One region of the Fulverythrobacter fulvus genome, then DNA from elsewhere that is predicted to be linked to it. Evidence: predicted binding sites of a transcription regulator. Region 1 holds the regulator's gene; each other region holds the start of a gene.
The links. Region 1 encodes LexA, which represses DNA repair genes until DNA is damaged. Its sites were predicted from a motif close to GTTCCNCNCTTGTTCT; they were not measured.
Positions count from the first base shown of each region.

Region 2: the regulator LexA is predicted to act here: its motif matches at 2,789-2,804, upstream of WFP36_RS05780 (ribonucleoside-diphosphate reductase subunit alpha).
Region 3: the regulator LexA is predicted to act here: its motif matches at 2,826-2,841, upstream of WFP36_RS10465 (DNA recombination protein RmuC).
Region 4: the regulator LexA is predicted to act here: its motif matches at 2,784-2,799, upstream of recA (recombinase RecA).

Region 1 is NZ_JBANRM010000001.1:219,007-224,705, reverse strand. Features, by position in the region: gene trpC (indole-3-glycerol phosphate synthase TrpC) at 1-375, shown strand, start outside; gene moaC (cyclic pyranopterin monophosphate synthase MoaC) at 540-1,016, shown strand; gene WFP36_RS01045 (molybdopterin molybdotransferase MoeA) at 1,021-2,217, shown strand; gene lexA (transcriptional repressor LexA) at 2,288-2,980, shown strand; gene WFP36_RS01035 (ComEC/Rec2 family competence protein) at 2,987-5,206, opposite strand; gene gltX (glutamate--tRNA ligase) at 5,235-5,699, shown strand, end outside.
Region 2 is NZ_JBANRM010000002.1:3,540-9,238, reverse strand. Features, by position in the region: gene nadB (L-aspartate oxidase) at 1-1,460, shown strand, start outside; gene WFP36_RS05790 (GIY-YIG nuclease family protein) at 1,532-1,831, shown strand; gene WFP36_RS05785 (iron chaperone) at 1,957-2,304, opposite strand; gene WFP36_RS05780 (ribonucleoside-diphosphate reductase subunit alpha) at 2,853-4,919, shown strand; gene WFP36_RS05775 (hypothetical protein) at 5,051-5,341, shown strand; gene WFP36_RS05770 (hypothetical protein) at 5,505-5,699, shown strand, end outside.
Region 3 is NZ_JBANRM010000003.1:154,006-159,704, reverse strand. Features, by position in the region: gene WFP36_RS10475 (Na/Pi symporter) at 1-834, shown strand, start outside; gene WFP36_RS10470 (formate--tetrahydrofolate ligase) at 912-2,579, opposite strand; gene WFP36_RS10465 (DNA recombination protein RmuC) at 2,859-4,268, shown strand; gene WFP36_RS10460 (hypothetical protein) at 4,274-5,011, shown strand; gene WFP36_RS10455 (YceI family protein) at 5,116-5,699, opposite strand, start outside.
Region 4 is NZ_JBANRM010000001.1:714,268-719,966, forward strand. Features, by position in the region: gene alaS (alanine--tRNA ligase) at 1-559, opposite strand, end outside; gene WFP36_RS03390 (class I SAM-dependent methyltransferase) at 661-1,485, opposite strand; gene recA (recombinase RecA) at 1,647-2,708, opposite strand; gene WFP36_RS03400 (DUF4139 domain-containing protein) at 2,843-4,387, opposite strand; gene WFP36_RS03405 (DUF4139 domain-containing protein) at 4,609-5,699, opposite strand, start outside.

The sequences.
Region 1 (5,699 bases):
GCGATCCTGATCATCGTTGCCGCGCTGGAAGACGCACAGATGGCCGAGATCGAGGCTGCCGCCATCGAACGCGGCATGGACGTGCTGGTGGAAGTCCACAACGAGGCGGAGATGGAGCGTGCCGCCGCGCTCAAGTCCCGCCTCATCGGGGTCAATAATCGCGACCTCAAGACCTTCGTCACCGATCTCGGCACCACGGAACGCCTCGCCCCGCTGGCGCCGGAAGGCACTTTGCTGGTGGGCGAAAGCGGCATCAACAGCCATGCCGACATCCTGCGCCTTGCCAATGCCGGCGTGCGCTGTTTCCTGGTGGGCGAAAGCCTGATGCGGCAGGCAGATGTGACTGCGGCGACGAAGGCCCTGCTGGGCGCCTGAACATCCCACTCTGTCCTACAGGCCTTCACTCTGGCATGGGGATGGAATGAACGCACATTCGCACAGGGATTTCGGCCGCTTTTCCCGCTCGTCGCAGAGGGCCGCAAGCGATCACTCTGCACAGTGTCAACATTGTCAACTTCGGCGGAAAAGCGCGTAGCCAGATGACCAAGCTCACTCATCTCGACGAATCGGGCGCGGCCCGGATGGTGGACGTCGGCGCCAAGGCGGAAACGGCTCGCAAGGCAGTCGCAACCGGGCGTATCCGCATGTCGCCCGAAGCGCTGGATGCGATCCGCGAAGGCGACGCTCCCAAGGGTGACGTGCTCGCCGCGGCCCGCATTGCCGGGATCATGGCCGCCAAGAAGACGGGCGAACTGATCCCGCTGTGCCACCCGCTTTCGCTCGATGCCGTGACTGTCGACTTCACTTTCGAGGACGATGGCGTGCGCGCCACCGCCACGGCCAGCCTCACCGGGAAGACCGGGATCGAGATGGAAGCCATGACTGCCACCTCCATCGCGTTGCTGACCGTGTACGACATGGCCAAGGCGTTCGACAAAGGCATGGTGATCGAAGGCGTGCGCCTGCTCGCCAAGAGCGGCGGCAAATCGGGCGAATGGCGGGCACCGGAAGCCTAGGCAGATGAAGCCGCCCCTTCCCCTGAAAGAGGCTCAGGCCCGGCTGCTGGAAAGTGTCCATGCATTGCCGGCCGAGGATGTGCCGGTGGAGGCCGCGCTCGGCCGCTGCCTTGCCGCACCGCTCATTGCCCGGCGAACCCAGCCTGCCGCCGATCTTTCCGCGATGGATGGCTATGCCCTGCGCGAAGGTGAAGCCGGGCCCTGGCGCGTGGTGGGCGAAAGCGCGGCCGGGCACCCCTTCCCCGGAACAATTGCCCCCGGCGAAGCGATCCGCATTTCCACAGGCGCCCTGATGCCCGCAGGCGCGGATGCCGTACTGCTGCAGGAAAACGCCGCGCGCGATGGCGACAGGCTTAGCCTCAATGGCGAGGGTGAGCCGCGCGCGCGCCATATTCGCCGTGCGGGCTTCGACTTCCGCGGCGGTGACGAACTGCTCCCCGCAGGAACGCGGATCGGCCCGGCACAGGTCGCGCTCGCGCTTTCCTCCGGCAATGGCGCACTCGGCGTCCACCGCCGTCCGCGCCTTGCCATTATCGACAGCGGCGACGAACTGGCCGCCGATCCCGCCAAGTGCGCACCGCACCAGATACCCGCCAGCAATGGCGCGATGCTGGCGGCAATGACACAGGGGCTCGCCGCCGAAATCCGCCGCATCGGCCCGGTTGCCGACGATCTCGGCGCGCTGGCGGCGGCGTTCGATCGGGCAGGCGATGCCGAGTTGATCGTCACCAGTGGCGGCGCCTCGGTCGGCGATCACGATCTCATCCGCCCGGCGCTCGAAGCATGGGGTGCGCAAATCGACTTCTGGCGCGTGGCGATGAAGCCCGGCAAGCCGCTGCTCGTGGCCCGCAAGGGCAGCACGACCGTGCTGGGCCTGCCGGGCAATCCCGTTTCCAGCTTCGTTACCGCCTATTTCTTCCTGCTGCCCATGCTGCGAGCCCTTTCCGGGGATCGCCGCCCCCAGCCCGCCCCGATCCCGCTTCGGCTTGCGGGGGAAATGCCGGCAGGCGGGGCAAGGCTGGAATTCGTGCGGGCCTTGCTGGTGGATGGCGAGGCAGTGCCGGTCAGCGAAAAGGACTCGAGTGCCCTGCGTGCGATGGCCACTGCCGAATTGCTGCTGGAACGGCCTGCCAATGCCCCTCCAGCCACGCAGGGAAGCGTTGTTCCGGCCTATTGGATCGGAAATGGCGGGGTTGCTTGACTTGTAGGAAGAAGTTGCCTAGTTGTTCCGCATTCGTTCCCTAAATGGAACATTTGAGGAGGCCGCTTCGATGCTCACCGCCAAGCAACATGAGCTTCTGTTGTTCATCCAGACCCGTCTGGAAGAATCGGGCATTTCCCCGAGTTTCGAGGAAATGAAGGAAGCGCTGGACCTCAAGTCCAAGTCCGGAGTGCACCGCCTGATTTCCGCGCTGGAAGAACGCGGCTTCATCCGCCGCCTGCCCAATCGGGCCCGCGCGCTGGAAGTGCTCAAGAACCCCGAAGATGTGAACGCCAAGGGCAGCAAGCCCGCCGCTCCGGCCAATGATGCGGTGAGCCGCATCGCGACGCCGCCGCGCGCTCCGGCCTTTGCCGCCAATGACGTGATCGAGATTCCGCTTCACGGCAAGATCGCCGCAGGCGTTCCGATCGAGGCGCTGGAAAGCGACCGCACATTGCCGGTTCCCGCTGCACTGCTCGGCGCGGGCGATCATTATGCGCTGGAAGTGTCCGGCGATTCGATGATCGAGGCCGGCATTCTCGATGGCGACTTCGCGCTGGTGAAGCGTACCGACCATGCCCGCGATGGCGAAATCGTGGTGGCGCTGGTGCGGAACGAGGAAGCGACGCTCAAATATCTGCGCCGCGAAGGTGGCCGCATTCGCCTCGATCCGGCCAATGCCGCCTACGATCCGCAATATTACGAACCGCATGAAGTGATCGTGCAGGGCAAGCTGGCGGGCCTGCTGCGCCAGTATCACTGAGGCAATTCATCGAGACGATGTGGCAAGCGCGCCCGGCCCTGTGTCGCGGCGCGCTTGTCTGCTTCTCCACCAGCCATGATTGCCTTGCCCCTCGGCCACAGTCTTCACTTCATGCCTGCCGAGATAGATCGCGAGGCCACCGGTCTCGTCGAGGGAGCGGTGATCCGCCTTGATCCAACGCGGATGGCAGGATCGCGGCAGATAGCGGTCCGCCACGACGATGTCGGCCAGATCGCAGGCCGCGGCAAGTTGACGCTCGTCGATCCGCTCCTTGCTCAGCGCCAGCAGCAAGTGCCACTCGCGCCCACCCCGGTTTAGGGTCGCAACGCAGAAATCCGCGCTGCAGCGGGCTCCGTGCCACTGGGTCAATATCTGGACCTCGCCTTCGGTCCCGGCCATTTCCTGAAGAGTCTCGCGGGCAAAGCTGCTGCGCGATTCCCGCAGGACCAGCAGCCGCTCGCCTTCACCCGAAATGCCGACTTCCCGCCCGTCGCGCGAAATCAGGACATCCGGCACCGGCGTGATCGCCAGCAGGAAACAGGCAAGTCCCAGCGGCACTGCCGCAAAGAGCCGCACTCGCCCGCGCCACAACCCGAGCCAGAGCCCGCCTGTGACAAACAGGGCGAAGGCGCCCTTGCCCATTTGCGGCATCAACTTCACTGCGCCCGGCTGATCGGCGGTGAAATGGGCCAGCGCCAGCAGAAGCTCGAGCGATTTACCCGCCAGCCACCATGCCGGGCCGCCCAGCCCGACAGTGTCGAGCGCCAGCCCCAGCGCGATCAGCGGCATGGAAACGAAAGTCGTCAGCGGGATCGCGACGACATTGGCAAAGGCCCCGTAAAGCCCGGCGCGATGGAAATGGAACAGCACGACCGGCATCAGGGCGAATTCGATCACCAGCCCGGTAAGCAGCAGCATCGTCCCCCGGCGAAGCGCCAGCACCGGCCAGCCTTCATCGCGCGGGGCGAGGAAGGCCCGCACCGGACCGGCACCGTGCAGCGCGACGATCGCGATCACTGCCGCAAAGCTCATCTGGAAGCTCGGCCCCACCAGCGCTTCCGGCCAGAGCAGCAGCACGAATGCGGCCGCCACCGCGATGAGCCGCAAGGAGAGCGGCTCGCGCCCCAGGGCCAGCGCCAGCAATACCAGCACCGTACCGACGCAACTGCGCACTGTGGGAACCTCGGCCCCGGTCAGCAGGGTGTAGCCGATCCCCGCCAGTGCCGCGATGGCCGCCGCTGCCACGGGCAGGCGTACGCGCAGCGCCAGCCATGGCCACAAAGCCAGCAGCCTGATTGCGATGAAATAGGCCGCCGCGATCACCGCACTGACATGCAGCCCGCTGATCGATAGGAGGTGGGAGAGCCCGGCATCGCGCATCGCCACCTCGTCCGCGACCGCGATGGCACCCCGGTCGCCGCTCGCCAGCGCCGCGGCAATGGTACCGGGAGAACCGTCGAGCCGGGAACGGACATGATCCGCAAGACTGCGCTGCAAGGCGCCAAGGCCGCCGGACCGGGCGGCAGGCTCCACCAGTTCGGGCGAGGACAGGGCACTGCCTGTCCCCGCCAGCCCGTCAAACCAGGCGGCGCGGGCGAAATCGTAACTGCCCGGCAGTAGGGGCGGCGCGGGCGGCATGAGCCGGGCTCTGATCCTGACCCGGGCGCCCTCCCCCAATCCGGTAACGTCCTTTTCCAGCGGGAGATTGACCCGCACCTTGATTGCCCGCCCGGTTCCCGGCTCGCGCGTGGCGAGCACCAGCCTCACCCGGCCTTCGGCGGGCTGCTCGATCCGTTCGAGCACGCGGGCGTCGAATTCTCCCGCAACCGGCCGCGCAATCGGCTCCGTCCCGACCAATGAAGACTTCGCCCAGACGACCGCGACTCCGAGCGAGAATGCGAGTCCCATGGCGAATATTGCCATCCGCAAATGGGCGCGCCGGTCATCCGTGCGCCACAGGGCCAGTGCCGCCATGCCGCCCATGAACCCCGCCAGCATCGCAAATAGCCATTCCGCGGCGGTGCCAAGCACGAACCAGGCCCCGATTCCCGCGGAAAATGCCACTGCAAGCCAAGGTCCACGGTCGAATCCGGATGCGTCCAAAAATGCGTCGATCCTGTCTCCTGCGCTGGACAAGAGCCGTTCCATTCGCCAATGCGTCTGCTGCATCGCAGCATCCTGAGGCAGTTCCTCCAGCGGAACGGAAACGGGTGGGCTGTCTGCCATAAGAACAATGGAAAGGATCAAGTGGGTCATGGCAAGCGTTAGCGGCAATGCGTCGGCAACCGGCAGCACGGTAGTCACGCGCTTTGCGCCCTCGCCCACCGGTTTCCTTCACATCGGCAATGCCCGCACCGGCCTGTTCTCCTGGCTCTATGCCCGCCATCACGGCGGCAAGACGCTGCTGCGGATCGAGGATACGGACAAGGCTCGCTCCACGCAGGAAGCGATCGACGTCATTCTGGACGGCCTGGCATGGCTCGGCCTCGATTTCGATGGGCACACCTATTACCAGTCGCAGTTCGAGGCGCGTCACGCCGAAGTGGCGCATGACCTGATCGCGCGCGGCGCAGCCTATCGCTGCTATCTCACTCAGGAAGAACTCGCCGCTCGCCGGGAAAAGGCGCGGGAAGAGAAGAAGCCCTTCCGCATCGACAGCGAATGGCGCGATGCCGATCCCTTCACCTGGCCCGAAGGTCAGGATTATGTGGTGCGCATC
Region 2 (5,699 bases), on a different contig from region 1:
CTGCCTGGGCGCAGGGCGGGATCGCTGCCGTGCTCGATGCCGGGGACACGTTCGAGGAGCATATCCGCGACACGATGATCGCCGGGGCCGGGCTCAACCGGCGCGAGACGGTGGAATTCGTGATCGAAAGCGCGCCTCATGCGATCGACCGGCTGATCGAGCTGGGCGTGCCGTTCAACACCGAAGGGGCCAATCTGCACCTCACGCGCGAGGGCGGCCATTCGCATCGCCGGATCGTGCATGTGGCCGATGCCACCGGCTGGGCCGTGCAGATGGCTCTGCTCAAGGCGGCGGAGGAACATCCCAACATCACTCTGCTGCCCAATCGCAGCTGTATCGAACTGATCACCGGCAAGAACGAGCTGCGCTATTCCGGGTCGGGCCGGGTGTGGGGCGTCTATGCGCTCAATACCGAGACCGACCGGGTGGAAGCCTACACGGCGCGGGCGACCATCATGGCCTCGGGCGGGGCGGGGCGCGTCTATCAGTTCTCCACCGCGCCGCGCGGCGCCACGGGCGACGGCATCGCCATGGCCTGGCGCGCGGGGGCCCGCGTCTCCAACATGGAGATGATGCAGTTCCACCCGACCTGCCTCTACAATCTGGAGGTCAAGAACTTCCTCATTACCGAGGCAGTGCGAGGTGAAGGCGGGCGGCTGATCAATCCGCGCACCGGCAAGCGCTTCATGGAATATTACGATCCCGAGCGGCTGGAACTGGCCCCGCGCGACGTGGTCGCCCGTGCGATCGATTCCGAGATCAAGCGCTTCGGGCTGGATTACGTCCATCTCGACATCAGCCACCAGCCGCCCGAATTCGTGCGGGAGCATTTCCCGAACATCCACGAAAAGCTGCTGGGCCTCGGCATCGACATGACGAAGGAGCCGATCCCGGTGGTGCCCGCGCAGCATTATACCTGCGGCGGCATCCTGACGGACCTTCAGGGCCGCACGGACCTGCCCGGCCTCTATGCCGCGGGCGAATGCAGCGAAAGCGGGCTGCACGGGGCGAACCGCCTCGCCTCCAACAGCCTGCTGGAATGCTTCGTGTTCGGCGAGGCGGCGGCCAAGGACATTCTCGCCCGCTGGGACAGTTTCGACGCCCCGCCCCAGGTCCGCCCGTGGGACGAAAGCCGCGTGACGGATTCGGACGAGGCCGTGATCATCAAGCAGAACTGGACCGAGATCCGGCGGTTCATGTGGAACTATGTCGGCATCGTGCGCACCACCAAGAGGCTGGAACGCGCGCAGCACCGCATCAAGCTGCTCTACGAGGAAATCGAGGATTATTACGGCCACTTCCGCGTGACCACGGACCTCATCGAGCTGCGCAACCTGCTGCAATGCGCCGACCTGATCGTGCGCAGCGCCTTGAAGCGCCACGAGAGCCGGGGGCTGCACTACACGCTGGATTATCCGGGCATGCTGCCGGAGGCGCTGGATACGGTGCTGGTGCCTTAGGCAGCCAGTTCGCTCCACATCCGCCCAGCCTGAGCTTGTCGAAGGCCACGGGAAACCGTTAGCCCCAGTGGATGGCGTTCTACGCATATCTCCTGCGCTGCAACGACGGCAGCTATTATGCCGGCCACACGGATGACCTCGACCTGCGTATGACCCAGCACCAGACCGGTGCGCTGGGCGGTTATACGGCGAAGAGATTGCCGGTCGAACTCGTCTGGTCCGACAGCTTCCCCAGCCGGGACGGTGCCTTCGCGGCAGAGCACCGGATCAAGGGCTGGAGCAGGGCGAAGAAGGAAGCCCTCATTGCAGGGGATTGGGAGTTGGTTTCCCGGCTTTCGGTTAGTCGGCAGGGTTCGCGGACTGTCGGGTGATGTGGGCGCGTGGCCTCCGACAGGCTCAGGCTGAGCGGATGTGGTGTGATCGGCTTATGTGTAGAGCGGCAAAATACAACGACCGCCCAGCCTGAGCCTGTCGAAGGCCACGCGCCGCCGTTTCCTTACTTCCCATACTGCCCCGCCAGCGCCTCGGCCACGCGGCCGATCAGCTCCAGCGGCAGCGGGTCTTTCAGCGGGAAGGCGAGGTTGCCCTTGGGCCCGCGCCATGGGGCCAGTTCCTCCACCAGGGCGGCGGGTTCGTGCACCGGGGGATAGATGCCCAGGTGCTTCCGGAAGGCCGCGAAATAGAAGAACACTCGCCCCTTGCGCAGGGCGGGCATCTGATAGGCGATGCAGCGCTGCGCATCCGGCACGCGCCGTTCGGCCTCCGCGCGGATCGCTTCCAGAAGGGCGCGAATCTCTTGCGGCTGGCGGGCGAGATAGTCGGCATGCGGATCGGGTGCGGTCATGGCTGCGGTTCTTCCCCCCGGCTTCGAGAATGGCCCTGGCTTCGAAACAGGGCATTTCCGCGCTTTCCTGCGCAGCAAAATTTCCAGCTCCGATTCGATTGATTCAAAGCCCCGAAAGAGAAAACTTCACAGCAAAATTTTTGCCCGGATTCATTTTGACTCTTGCGCCTCTCGCCAGCCCAGCTTTGACCGCGCGTCGCGCTGTATTGCCTGGCTAGGACACCGAGTCTTGACTGCGTCATATATAGTGAATCCCCCATTTAAGGCCTTGCGCCTGATTCCCGGTAAAAGCACTATGCCTAGGTCGAACAGCGGGGGGTACCCACAAGACCTAGTTTCCGTAGCGGGAGGCGAATCGCCCCCGAGAAATGCGGATCGGGTCGGTCAGGGAAGCCCGCCGGCCATTCGGCTGGGGACAGGCGGGGGAAAAGTTTTTCCCTGTCCGGGGCCTCGAATTGGTAGTCTGATCGCTTGGCTGCCGATTCGAACGAATGCGGAACACGGGCATTGAAACCGATGCCCGGGATGATCAGATCGGGGGCTCGTACATGGATTTCAGGACTGGGGACGGAGCTGCGATGGGGCTCGACGATGTGGACGCGCTGGCCGGCAAGGATGCCGATGGCGCGCAGCAGGAAACCAAGGCTGGAAAGAACCAAGGCAAGACAGATGGCCCGGCAATGACGATGGACAGCAAGGATACAGCCACCGAGACTTTGGTGGAAACGGCCGCCGCCGATGCGCTTGCGCAGGCGATGACGGCTGCCGCCCAGAGTGCCGCTGCGCCCAAGGACGATTCCAAGTCCGTGCGCCCGCGCCGCTTCGATGTGGTGACCGATACCAGCCGCGATGCGCTGCTGACCGATTTCGGCAAGGAAACCCTGACCGACCGCTATCTGCTGCCCGGCGAGGATTTCCAGGACCTGTTCGCCCGCGTGGCCGATGCCTATGCGGACGATGCCGATCACGCCCAGCGCCTGTACGATTACATCTCGCGCCTGTGGTTCATGCCGGCGACGCCCGTGTTGTCGAACGGCGGCACCAATCGCGGCTTGCCGATCAGCTGCTATCTCAATTCCGTGTCGGACAGCCTCGAAGGCATTGTCGGCACCTGGAACGAAAACGTCTGGCTCGCCTCGCGCGGCGGCGGCATCGGCACCTATTGGGGTGCGGTGCGCGGCATTGGCGAGCCGGTGGGCCTCAACGGCAAGACCAGCGGCATCATCCCCTTCGTGCGCGTGATGGACAGTCTGACGCTGGCCATTTCGCAGGGTTCGCTGCGTCGCGGCTCGGCGGCCTGCTATCTCGACGTGTCGCACCCGGAAATCGAGGAATTCCTAGAAATCCGCAAACCCTCGGGGGACTTCAACCGCAAGGCGCTGAACCTGCACCACGGCGTGCTGCTGACCGACGACTTCATGGAAGCCGTGCGGGACGGCAAGGAATTCGAGCTGAAGAGCCCGAAGGACGGTTCCGTGCGCGGCAAGGTCGATGCGCGCAGCCTGTTCCAGAAGCTGGTCGAAACCCGCCTCGCCACGGGTGAGCCCTATATCGTCTTCTCCGATACGGTGAACCGGATGATGCCCAAGCATCACCGCGACCTGGGGTTGAAGGTTTCCACCTCCAACCTGTGTTCGGAAATCACCCTGCCCACTGGCAAGGACCACCTCGGCAACGATCGTACGGCGGTGTGCTGCCTCTCCTCGCTCAATCTCGAGACCTGGGACCAGTGGAACACCGACAAGCGCTTCGTGGAAGACGTGATGCGCTTCCTCGACAACGTGCTGCAGGACTATATCGACCGCGCGCCCAGCGAGATGGCCCGCGCCAAATATTCCGCCGAGCGTGAACGGTCTGTCGGCCTGGGCGTGATGGGCTTCCACTCCTTCCTCCAGATGAAGGGCATCGCGATGGAAAGCGCGATGGCGAAGGCGTGGAACCTCAAGATGTTCAAGCATATCAGCGCCAAGGCCAACGAGGCCTCGATGCTGCTGGCCGAAGAACGCGGCGCTTGCCCGGACGCGGCTGATCAGGGCGTGATGGAACGCTTCAGCTGCAAGATGGCAATCGCGCCCACCGCGTCGATCAGCATCATCTGCGGCGGCACCAGCGCCTGCATCGAACCGATCCCGGCGAATATCTACACGCACAAGACCCTGTCGGGCAGCTTCGTGGTGAAGAACCCCTATCTGGAAAAGCTGCTGCAGGCGAAGTCCAAGGATTCCACCAATGTGTGGAACACGATCCTGGAACGCGGCGGCTCGGTCCAGCATCTCGACTTCCTCTCGCCGGAGGAAAAGGCCGTCTACAAGACCAGCTTCGAGATCGACCAGCGCTGGCTGCTGGAATTCGCGGCCGACCGTGCGCCCTTCATCGATCAGGCGCAGAGCCTCAATCTGTTCATCCCGGCCGATGTCGACAAGTGGGACCTGCTGATGCTGCACTTCCAGGCATGGGAGAAGGGCATCAAGTCGCTCTATTACCTGCGCTCCAAGAGCGTGCAGCGCGCGGGCTTCGCCGGCGGGGTGGAGGCGGACAACACTGCCGACGCGCCGAAGATCGAACTCAGCGCCGGCGGCCAGACCGATTACGAGGAATGTCTCGCCTGCCAGTAAGAATCTGCCGTTAGACGCGGCGAAACGAATAGAGGGCGGGCGGCGCTGCGGAACCATCCGCGCCGCCCGCCCGTTTCACATATCGAGGCATGGGCACCGGGGGGATTCGACGATCCCGAGGAGTGCCCGAAATGCCCCTTTACGTTCCCCAGATCCTGCTGGCCCTCGCCATCGTGCTCACTGCGGGCACCGGCGTGTGGCTGATGATCAATGCGCGCGCCGTGGCGCGCCTGTTCCGCCACAGCGACATTATCGAGCCCGGCCCGGTGCTGGGCCGCCGGCGCATCCCGCCGCCGCGCGGACTTGTGATGGTGATGCTGGCGGGCTTCGCCTTCGGGGCCATCGCCAGCGTCGCGATCTGGAGCTGGGCGATGACGGAGGAAGCGGTGGAGATGGTGGATGCGCGGGCCTCTGGCGCTTGAAACGAGATTGTTTGGCCGCATCGTCATTGCGAGGGCCAGCGGCCCGAAGCAATCCAGAGCGCAATGCGTTACGCCCTGGATTGCTTCGCTGCGCTCGCAATGACGAACTATAACGCGCAAGCAGGGCGACGTTCCGGCAAGTTCTGGAAGCAGGAGCATTACGATGACGAAACAGGTTGTTCGGCCCGCCGCACTGGCGCTTGCCATCCTCCTCCTCACCGCCTGCGCGCGGCAGGTGCCCGAGGCAGTGAGCCATGGCGCCGATGTACCCGGCTTCTGGTGGGGGCTGTGGCATGGCTTCATCTTCCCCTGGGCGTGGATCGGCTCGCTCTTTTCGGATGAGATCGCCGTCTATGCC
Region 3 (5,699 bases), on a different contig from region 1:
CTCATCGCCTATGGGGCTGACCGCCTGCTCGCGGGTGGGGCAGGGCTTGCATGGCTGGGAGCCGTGAGTGGGGCGGATTCCGGCACATTGGCAGTGGGTATCGCCATTGCCGTGAACGCGTTGGCGCCGCTGCTGCTCAATCTGCTGGCAGGACCTTACCTCCACCTGTGCGCCCGCCTGTCGCCGCCGCTCCCGGCCGAGGAACTGGGGCAACCGAAATACCTCCACAATGACGGTGCGGAGAGCCCGCATACGGTGCTGCTGCTGGCGGAGATGGAGCAATTGCGCCTGTTCGAGCGCCTGCCTGCCTATGGCGCGGCCTTGCGGGGAGAGGACGAGGAAGGACCGAGCCCCGAGGAATATCGCGAAGCCTTCGATCTCGTCTCCGGCGTGATCGAGCGGGTGCAGGTCGATCTCATGGCGCGCGAAATGTCGGGCGAGGATACCGAATGGCTGCTGGGCCAGCAGAAGCGCCAACATCTGCTCCACACGCTCGACGAAGCCTGTTTCGAATTGTGGCAGGCCGCCCATGTGCTCGATCCGCATCTGCATGACATGCGCGCGCGCATTCTGGCAGAACTCGATGCCCTGCTCGATCTGGCGGACGATGCAATGAAGACGAGCAACCCGGCGGACTTCCCCCTGATCGAGGAAAAGACGCGCGATTGCGGGGAGCGGATGGAGGCGATGCGCAAGGCCTATCTCGCTGCCTCGCATCATCACACACCGGAAGAACGCAGCCAGATATTGGCGATCACCAGCACTTACGAGCGCATCGCCTGGGCGATCCGCCGCCTTGCGGCTCTGCTGGAAAAGCGGCCCGCGCTTTCATAGTCCGGCGCTGACGACGCCCAAACGAAAAGGCCGCCCGGTGAGGGGCGGCCTTTCCTTTGTCCGTCTGGACCTGTTGCTTAGAACAGGCCTTCGATCTGGCCGTTCTCGTCGAGGTAGATCGCCTCGGCCGAGGGAACCTTGGGCAGGCCCGGCATGGTCATGATGTCGCCGGCAATGGCGACAATGAAGCCGGCACCGGCCGAAATGCGCACTTCGCGGATCGTTACGTCGAAGCCTTCGGGCGCGCCCAGCTGCGTCGGATCGGTCGAGAAGCTGTACTGCGTCTTCGCCATGCAGACGGGGAAGTTGCCGTAGCCCATTTCTTCCCACTGCTTGAGCTGGCTCTTCACCGCAGGCGACATCGTGACGGTTTCTGCGCGGTAGATTTCCTTGCAGACCGTTTCGATCTTCTCGGCCAGCGGCATTTCGTCGGGATAGAGCGGGGCCCAGTCCGGCGCACCGGCATCGGCCTTGGCAGCAACGATGTGTGCCAGTTCTTCCGCACCCGCGCCACCATCGGCCCAGTGCTTGCAGATCACGGCTTCGGCGCCGAAGCTTTCAGCCATTTCCTTGATCACGGCCAGTTCGGCATCGGTATCGAGGTAGAAGTGGTTGATCGCGATGGTCGGCGTGATGCCGAACTTCTTCACGTTTTCGATGTGACGCTTCAGGTTCACCGAACCCTTGCGCACGGCTTCCACGTTCTCGCCCTTGGTCAGGTCGGCCTTGGAAACGCCGCCATTCATCTTGAGCGCGCGCACGGTGGCGACCAGCACCACGGCATCGGGCTTCAGGCCGGCGAGGCGGCACTTGATGTCCATGAACTTCTCGGCGCCGAGGTCGGCACCGAAGCCGGCTTCGGTCACCACGTAATCGGCCATGACCAGCGCGGTCTTGGTGGCGATCACCGAGTTACAGCCATGGGCGATGTTGGCGAAGGGGCCGCCGTGCAGGAAGGCCGGGTTGTTTTCCAGCGTCTGCACCAGGTTCGGCAGGATGGCGTCCTTGAGCAGAACGGTCATCGAGCTGTCGGCCTTCACGTCGCGGCAGAAGACCGGGGTCTTGTCGCGGCGATAGCCGATGATGATGTCGCCCAGGCGCTTCTGCAGGTCCTTGAGGTCCGAAGCGAGGCACAGGATGGCCATGATTTCGGAAGCGACGGTGATGTCGAAGCCGGTTTCGCGCGGATAGCCGTTCGAAACGCCGCCCAGCGGGCCGACGATCTGGCGCAGGGCGCGATCGTTCATGTCCAGAACGCGGCGCCAGGTCACGCGGCGCAGGTCGATGTTCTGTTCGTTGCCCCAGTAGATGTGGTTGTCGATCATGGCCGACAGCAGGTTGTGGGCCGAAGTGATGGCGTGGAAGTCACCCGTGAAGTGCAGGTTGATTTCATCCATCGGCATGACCTGGCTCTTGCCGCCGCCGGCGCCGCCACCCTTCACGCCGAAGCACGGACCCAGCGAGGGTTCGCGCAGGCAGAGCAGGGTCTTCTTGCCGATGCGGTGCAGGGCGTCCGACAGACCGACCGAAGTGGTGGTCTTGCCTTCGCCGGCCGGGGTCGGGTTGATGGCGGTAACGAGGATCAGCTTGCCCGGAGCCAGCGCGGGGGGCAGCAGGTCACGGTCGATCTTGGCCTTGTACTTGCCGTAAGGGATCAGCGCCTCATCGGGAACGCCGGCCTTCTTGGCGACTTCGGTGATCGGGGCCAGCGTGGCCTGGCGTGCGATTTCGATATCAGTAGGCATCGCTTCTCGTCCTTGTTGTCTTAAGGGCAGTTCGAACTTCCGGGTACGTCTGGCAAGGCGCGAGCCCGGCCATCCGCCATTTCGCACTCACGAAGATTTCGTGATTCTGAAATTTGTAAGCGGCTCATACAATTTTCCTGTGCGAATCCTCAAGGGTGATTCTTGGGACGGATTCTTGCCTTCTCGTGGCAATCGGCGGTGGATCGTTGCGGTGGGGGCCTTGTGCCATCAGACAGGCTTGGGTAAGTTCCCATTTCGTTCTCATTTCAGGCTGGTCGGATGGACGCGCTGTTCCTTGTTATTGCTGCACTTGTGGCTCTTGCCTTCGGGCTGGGTCTGGGCTGGTTCTTCGGCGGTCGACCCGCAGCGGAACTGAAGAGGCGGCTCGATGCAGCGGAAGCGGCAGGGCGGGAGCTTTCGGAAAAGCTCGCCCGGATGGCGCCGGAACTCGCGACGATGAGCGAGCGGGCGGCACGTGCTGACACGCTGGCGGGCCAGCTTGACCGGGCGCGCGAGGAACTCACTGTGCTCAAGGCGCGGGAGGCTGGCTTTGAAGAGCAGAAGCGTCTGCTGCTCCAGGCGCGCGAGGATATGCTCAAGGAGTTCCAGAACGCCGGCAGCAAGGTGCTGGGCGAGGCCCAGGAAGCGTTCCTGAGGCGCGCGGAAGAGCGTTTCCGCCAGTCGGAGGAAAATGGCGAGCAGAAGATACGCGCCTTGCTCGAACCCGTGGGCCAGAAGCTCAAGAGTTACGAGGAGCAGGTCGCCACGCTGGAAGCGAAGCGCGTGGACGCGTTCGGCCAGCTTACCGGACTGATCCAGTCGATGCGCGAAGGGCAGGAACAGGTGCGGCAAGAAGCTGCCCGGCTCGGCAATTCGCTGCGCAATGCCCCCAAGGCACGCGGGCGCTGGGGCGAGCAGCAATTGCGCAATGTGCTGGAGCAATGCGGCCTTTCCGAACACACCGATTTCGTCACCGAGCATTCGGTGAATACGGAAGACGGGCGCTTGCGGCCGGATGCGATCGTGAATGTGCCGGGCCAGAAGAAGCTGGTGATCGACGCCAAGGTCTCGCTCAATGCCTATCAGGAGGCGTTCGAGGCGGATACGGAGGAAGGGCGCGATTTGGCGCTGGCCGCCCATGCGCGGGCCATGAAGAACCACGTCCAGCAACTCGGTGCCAAGAGCTATCAGAGCCAGTTCGAGGATGCGCCCGATTACGTGGTGATGTTCGTGCCGGGCGAGCATTTCGTGGCCGCCGCATTGGAGCAGGACCCCGAATTGTGGGACTTCGCCTTTCGCAACAAGGTGCTGCTGGCAACTCCCACCAATCTGGTGGCGATTGCGCGCACGGTGGCACAGGTCTGGCGGCAGGACGCTCTGGCGCGCGAGGCTATGGAAATCGGCCGGATGGGCACGGAACTCTATGACCGGCTGGCTGTGGCAGCCGAGCATCTCAAGCGGGTTGGGTCAGGTCTGGACAGCGCGGTAAGCAATTACAACAAGTTTGTGGGAAGCTTTGAGCGCAATGTCTTGTCCGCCGGTCGCCGTCTCAAGGACAAGGGCGTGGAGATCGGCAAGCGCGAGATCGAGGACGTGCCGCTGGTCGAAGCGGCTCCTCGCTATGTCGCGGCCGATGCGGAAGGCACGGACATTGTGGAGGCCGGGGAGGCCGCCATACAGGAGGAATGACGCGAATGCCCGGAATGCTGCGCCCCGCCGCCCTGCTGCTCCTGACCGGCCTGCTCGCCGCCTGCGGCAAGTCCGAAAAGGCGGAGGCAGCGCCGAAAGCGGCGCAGAGCGCACAGGCCGGGTCGGATGCGGCGCAAACTTTGCTCACCTCGTTGATTACGCCCCGCCAGAAAGGGGCCTATGCCCCGCAGGACCAGTGCGGCGGGATCGGTGCGGCGGAGGAATTCCGGCTCAGGCTGGCCGATGCGGTGGTGAAGCGCGATGCCGATGCGCTTGCGGCACTGGCCGCTCCGGACGTGGTGCTCGATTTCGGCGGAGGCGCGGGCAGGGCCGAGCTTCGCCGGCGGCTCGACGATCCCGATTACCGGCTGTGGGAAGCGCTGGAGCACCTCCTGCCGCTGGGTTGCGCGGTCAATCGGCAGGGCGGCTTCACCATGCCCTGGTATTTCGCGCAGGATTATGGCGAGCGGGACAGTTACATGCTGCTGCTGGTGCGCGGACAGGGCGTGCCTTTGCTGGCCGAGCCGCGCGCGGATGCGAAAGTGCTGAAGACCATCGACTGGAACATGGTCGAACTGCAGGAAAGCACGGACGAGCAGAGCCCCTTCGCCAAGGTCGACGATAGCGAGGGCGGGTCAGGCTATATCGCGTGGGACAGACTGCGCGCGCTGGTGGATTACCGCCTGATCGTGGAAGAGCGCGACGAGGGCTGGGCGATCAGCGCCTTCGTGGCGGGAGACTGACCCGCCTGTCGCCGTCATCGCGAGCGAAACGATCCGGGGCGTTTGCATCTGGCGCCCCGGATGGCCGCGCAACTTTCCCTCGCTCGCAATGACGAAGGGAAGGCTCAGCCCGCGCGCTTGGCGGTGATGTCCACTTTCACGGTCACGTTCGGGTCGACCGATTTGTCCTGCCAGGAACCTTCGCCAAGGCCCCATTCCTTGCGATCGATTTTGGCCTCGCCCTTCATCTTGGCCGTGTCGCCTTCGATGGTCAGGGTGAAGGGCAGCTTCACCGGCTTGCTGATGCCGCGGATGGTCAGCGTACCGTCGGCCACATAGGCATTCGGCCCGGTCGAGGTAATGCCACTGGTGGCGAAGGTGGCGTTGGGGAAGGCGCCGATATTGAACCATTCGCCTTCGCGCAGGGGATCGTCGCGCGAGGGATCGCCGCTGCTCGCGCTGCCGGTGTCGATGGTCACCTTGGCGATGGACTGGTCGAGATGGGCGGGGTCGAAATTGATCTCCGCGCTCCACTTGCCGAAGCTGCCCTCGAAGCTCTCGCTATTGCCGACGCCTTCATAGCCCAGCTTCGAAGCGGATTGGTCCACGATCCAGCCCGGGGCGGACATTTCGGGGCCGACAGCTGCGGCAGGGATCGTGAGCAGGGCCAGCGCGGCGATCGCGGCAGCAGGGCCGAAAGCGGCGGGTT
Region 4 (5,699 bases), 500 kb from region 1:
GGCCGCCCCATATTTCAGGGCCGTGATCCCAGAAGATTTCCGAACAGGGGCCGCAGGGACCGTCCGAGCCCATGGCCCAGAAATTATCCTTGGTGGCGATGCGGATGATGCGCTCGTCCGGCAGGCCGGCGATCTTCTTCCACAGGTTCCAGGCCTCGTCATCCGTGTGATAGACGGTGACCGAGAGGCGATCCTTCGCCAGCCCGAACTCGCCCGTCACCAGGTTCCAGGCCAGTTCGATCGCGCGTTCCTTGAAGTAGTCGCCGAAGGAGAAGTTGCCCAGCATCTCGAACAGGGTGAGATGGCGGGCAGTATAGCCGACATTGTCCAGATCGTTGTGCTTGCCCCCGGCGCGCACGCATTTCTGCGAACTGGCCGCGCGCGGCGCGGGCGGGGTTTCGAGCCCGGTAAAGACGTTCTTGAACGGGACCATGCCCGCATTGACGAACATCAGCGTGGGATCGTTATACGGCACAAGCGGCGCCGAAGGCATGACCTGATGCCCGTTGGCCCCGAAATAATCGAGGAATGTGCGGCGGATATCGTTCGACGAGTTCATGGCCCGCAACTAGGGGCTGTGAAAGCGAAAGCCAAGCCCGAGATGCATCGATGAATGCCGCTTTTGCGCCAAATCCGGACCGGGGATGCCGGCGCGGGCTTTTACTTGCGCTTTGCCGTAACGACCCATGCCCCCGCGGCGAAGGCAATGATGCCTTCGACTTCATGCGAGGCGGCAAAACTGCGCAGCTTCTTGCGAAAGGCGGCCTGCTCGTCCTGCGTCATGGCCGCCATGGCGCTCGCCACCGGGCCAATGGTCGAGAAATAGGCCACGGCATCGCTTACCGGATCTTCCCCGGAACCGACTACCATCGCGAAATCGAAGGGATCGAGCTGGATATCGGTCCAGCCTGCAGCGGTGAGGATGCGCTTGACCCGGTCGGGATCGGCGAAGGCCATCGGCCCCGGAGCCTCGGGATCGGGCGGGGTTTCGGGGGGCGGGAGCAAGCTGGCGACAGCAGTGAATATCTCGTTCACTGCCGGAGAGCGGAAACAGGTGAACAGCAGCCCTGCCCCTGGCGCGGCAATGGACGCCATATGGGTAAAGGCGGCGATCGGATCGGCGAAGAACATCACGCCATGGCGCGAGATCAGCAGTTCCGGCCGGAAGTCGCCTTGCGGAACCCAGCGCGAGGCATCGCCCAGGGCGAAGGCGGCATTGGACAGATTGCGGCCGCGATCGCGAGCGACTTCGATCAATTGGGGCGAGATATCGACGCCCATGACATCGACATTGGGCCGTCCGCGGGCAATGGCGAGCGATAATTCGCCTGCGCCGCAGCCGATATCCAGCACGCTGTCAAAGGTGACATCTCGCGTGGCGCGCAACAGGCGCTCGGTCAGGCCACCCCAACTGCGATCGGTCCGGCGCCATTCGGCGGCCCAGTTGCTACCGGCGTCCCCTTCCCAATCCATCACCCTCGACATGACATCCGCACCTTGTCGTTGCCCCAACAAGCCGTGAGGCTAGACCCTCCGCGCCCTCGCGCCAAGCGGCGACACGAAAAAGCCGGCGCGAGACCCGTCAAGGGAAAACTCGCACCGGCTTCGTTCTCGCAAACACCGCGCAAGGCGGCGCTTCTTGAGGATCAGTCTTCGGAGTCCGCGTCCGGCCCCGTCATCATCTCCTCGGCAACCTGATCGGTCCGGCCGCGAATGGCGGCTTCCAACCGGTCGCAAATCTCGGGATTTTCCTTGAGATAGGTCTTGGCGTTTTCACGCCCCTGCCCGATCCGGATGCTGTCATAGCTGAACCACGAACCGGATTTCTCGACGAGGCCGACCTTCACGCCGAGATCGAGAATCTCGCCGATCTTGGAAATGCCTTCGCCATACATGATGTCGAATTCCACCTGCTTGAACGGCGGAGCGACCTTGTTCTTTACTACTTTTACGCGTGTGGCGTTGCCGACAATCTCTTCGCGGTCCTTGATCTGGCCGGTGCGGCGGATATCGAGGCGGACGGAAGCGTAGAATTTCAAGGCGTTACCGCCAGTCGTGGTTTCCGGATTACCGTACATCACGCCGATCTTCATGCGCAGCTGGTTGATAAAGATCACCATGCAGCGCGAGCGGCTGATCGAGCCGGTGAGCTTGCGCAGGGATTGCGACATGAGGCGGGCCTGCAGGCCGACATGGCTATCGCCCATCTCGCCCTCGATTTCGGCCCGGGGAACCAGAGCGGCAACCGAATCGACAACCAGCACGTCGATCGCATTGGAGCGCACCAGCGTGTCGGTGATTTCGAGCGCCTGCTCGCCCGTGTCGGGCTGCGAGACGATCAGTTCATCGATGTTGACGCCCAGTTTCTTGGCATAGACCGGATCGAGCGCATGTTCGGCATCGATAAAGGCCGCCGTGCCGCCGGACTTCTGCGCTTCGGCAATGACGTGAAGCGCCAGCGTGGTCTTGCCCGAGCTTTCCGGCCCATAGACCTCGATCACGCGGCCGCGCGGCAGGCCGCCGACGCCAAGGGCGATATCGAGACCGAGCGAACCGGTGGAAATGGCTTCCACCTGCATCGCTTCCTTCGAGCCCAGCTTCATTGCCGAACCCTTGCCGAAAGCACGGTCGATCTGTGCGAGAGCGGCGTCCAGCGCCTTCTGACGGTCCATAGTATCCTTATCCACGAGCTTAAGTTGCGTCGCCATCTGGGGCCTCCGTCAGTGCCTAGAGCCAAGACCGGAAAGGTCAACTGACGGAAGATGTATCGCATTTGTTCTCATGGAACAAGAGTGGAACGAAATATTTTCGTCACTCCGGAAACTCGCTGTTTTCTGCCGCTTCAGCTATCCTCCGCCTCGGTGGAACGCACTTCCCAGTCAATGTTGACGGAGGTGCCGGCGGGAATCGTCCGTTCGATCACCCACTGGCCGTCCTTCACGGACATGCCCTTCACCTTCTTGCGCACCGCCCAGTCCGCCGGGCGGCCCAGTTCGACGCGGGCCTTGATCGGATGGCGATTGGCATTGGTCAGCGTGGCACGGGTCGGCAGCCAGGGATTGCCCTCATCGCCAGGCTCGGCCTCGGTCTGCCGGGCACAAAGGGCGAAGGCATTGGGGCTCTCGCCCAGCGAAATCTCCACGTCCTGCCCTTCGGCATAATCGCGCAGATTCTCCTCGCCGACCAGCAATTCGCCGCCCGAGGACGGTTCGAACAGGGACACCCCGCCCATCGGCAGGGCCACGCCCAATCCGTGCTTCTTGTCGTTCTTCGTCTTGAGCACACGGCGCAGGGCGCGTGGATCGTCATAATCGTCCCACGGAGAACAGGAGGCGCGATATTCCAACTCGCCCTGGACCGCGTCCTTGTCGAGGAAGGCAACCTGCTTCATCGACTTCGAGGCGACGGTAACCCGCTCGGGCACCCGATAGAGCTTGAGATCGCCGAGAGCTTCCTCGGTGGCGACCATGGCGACCGGAGACGCCATCGCCTTTTCCATACGCGCGCCGGTTACCACGATATTGTCATAGTCTGCCATCGAAGCGGGTGGTGGCGGGGCAGGAGACTGCATCGGCATGAATTGCGGGAGTTGTTCAGGCGATCCCGCCGCCGTGCTGCCAATCGGATAGCAGGTCAGATACAGCCCGCGCCCTTGTGGCGGGTCGGACAGGCCCTGAAAATCGCTCTCCACATTGAGTTTGCCTGCAACCACCAGCAGCGTGGCATCCTCGAAGCTCTGGCCATTGTCGTTCACCAACGTGAGCCAGCTCCGCAGGCGCAGCTTCTCCTTGCCGGAGGGTGCCGCATCCTGGAACGTGCCGACATAATGGGCCTGCCAGTCGAAGCCCCAGGCGATGTAAGTCAACTGAACCTGATAGGTGCCGCCGCTGGCATCGCGCGTATCGATGCTGAAGACGGGCTGGGCCGAAAGGCCGTCGGGCACACGGTCGAAGGTCAGCTTTTCGGGGATGCCGGCGCAGCGCACTGCCTCATAACCCTGCGCGGTCTGGAGGACGAGGCCGCCATCTGCGCGGGTACGTACCACGGCGCTTTCGGCAGTCTGCGCGCCCGTCGCCGGATTGGTGCGAGTGATCGTGACCCGGTTGCCCAAAGTCCCGTCCACCAGGGCGGCGGGGGAGAGCAGGTCCGCATTGCGGTTCTTCTCGATCGTCCCGCCCGGCAGGCCGGTGACGATGGCGCTGACGGCCACCATTCCTTCGGCCACGCCCTCGAACCGGATGGTCGATTCGCCCGGAGGGAGCGTTACGGTGCGAGTCTCGTTGATCATCGCAAAGCCTCGCGGCCAATTGCGATTGATCTGGGCATCCGGCCCGCGATCCGGATCGCGATAGAGGGTGACCGAGACGGCACTGGGAGTGGAAGCCATCACGGCATCGCGGGCAGTGGCTGGGGTCAGAGGCAAGCCGAACAGCAAGGCTGCGAACAGGGCGCGCCCTGTCCAGCCCCTCCCCCTCAAGGGGGAGGCCGGGTGGGGGGGGTGCGCCACGCCAGCAGCGGACGCGAGGCCTTGCCTCGCTCCCCCTCCCCTCGGTCCCCTCCCCGCCGGGGAGAGGAGGATCATGCGGGTGGCGCGCGCCATGCCGGGCCTCAGTAACGCGTTTCGTAAGTGACCCGGACGACCCGCTCGCCATTGGCGGGAACGGGCACAGTCCATTTCCGGCGGTCGGCATTGAGCTGTTCGCCCGGCACATCCTCACTCACGATGCGGAAGTCCCGGCCCCACCAGCCATAATCAAGCCCGCTCTGGAACAGATCGACATTCACAGGCTGCGATTTCGCATTGGTGAGAGTGTAGCGCATAGTGGTGCGGTAATAGGTTACGGGCCGCTCGGCCTCGCCCTGCACCACGCTGCCATCTTCCTTAATCACGCGCCAGCGGGCGGATTTCTCCCACTCTGCGCCGGTGATTTTCTCGCGCTTTTCGACTTCGGCCTTCACGAAGATGTCGAAGGCATCGCCCGTAGTCAGCGTCAGTTCGCTGCCCATGGGCGTGTGGCCGATCTGGTTCTCGCCGATGAATTGCGGCGTGCCCTTGCTGTCGCGCTGGTAGAAGCGAACGGTGCCGGCCGGAAGCGCATCGCCCAGTCCGCCTTCCTTCGAGGACGAAAAGGCGATCTGGCTCGACACGTTGCGCGGATCGCTGTCACTCTGCAGCCAGCCAACCTCAAAACCATAAATCTTGCGCGCCGGCACGGCCTGCACATCGAGGAAGCTGACCTGCTTAGTCTGGTTGTTGGCAATCGTGGTGCGCCCATCGATCGGGTAGAGGTAGTAATCCCCCAACTGCTCGCGATTGGCCGTCTCGGTGCCGGGAACGAAGGAGCCACGCGGGGCGGAAACCGGCCGAACCGAGCCGTAGCGCGGATTGTAGCCGCCACTGCCGGACGGGCTGCCCGCCACCAGCAAGGTCTTCGCATTGTCGAAAGTGGTGCCGGTATTGTTGGTCAGCGTGACCCAGCCCTGCACGTCCACTGTGCCCTTGCCCTCGTCATAGAGAGCCACATAGTCCGACGACCAGCCGAGGCCGGGGGTGAGATAGCGGATCGAGGCCGGGCGATTGCCCGCACGGCTGCTGTCGACCGTCACGGACAGAGTTGGACGGGCACGCAGGTTCGGCGGCACTCCGTCGAAGATCACGCGCACCGGCAGGCCATCGTCGCGCAGCACCTCGATCCGGT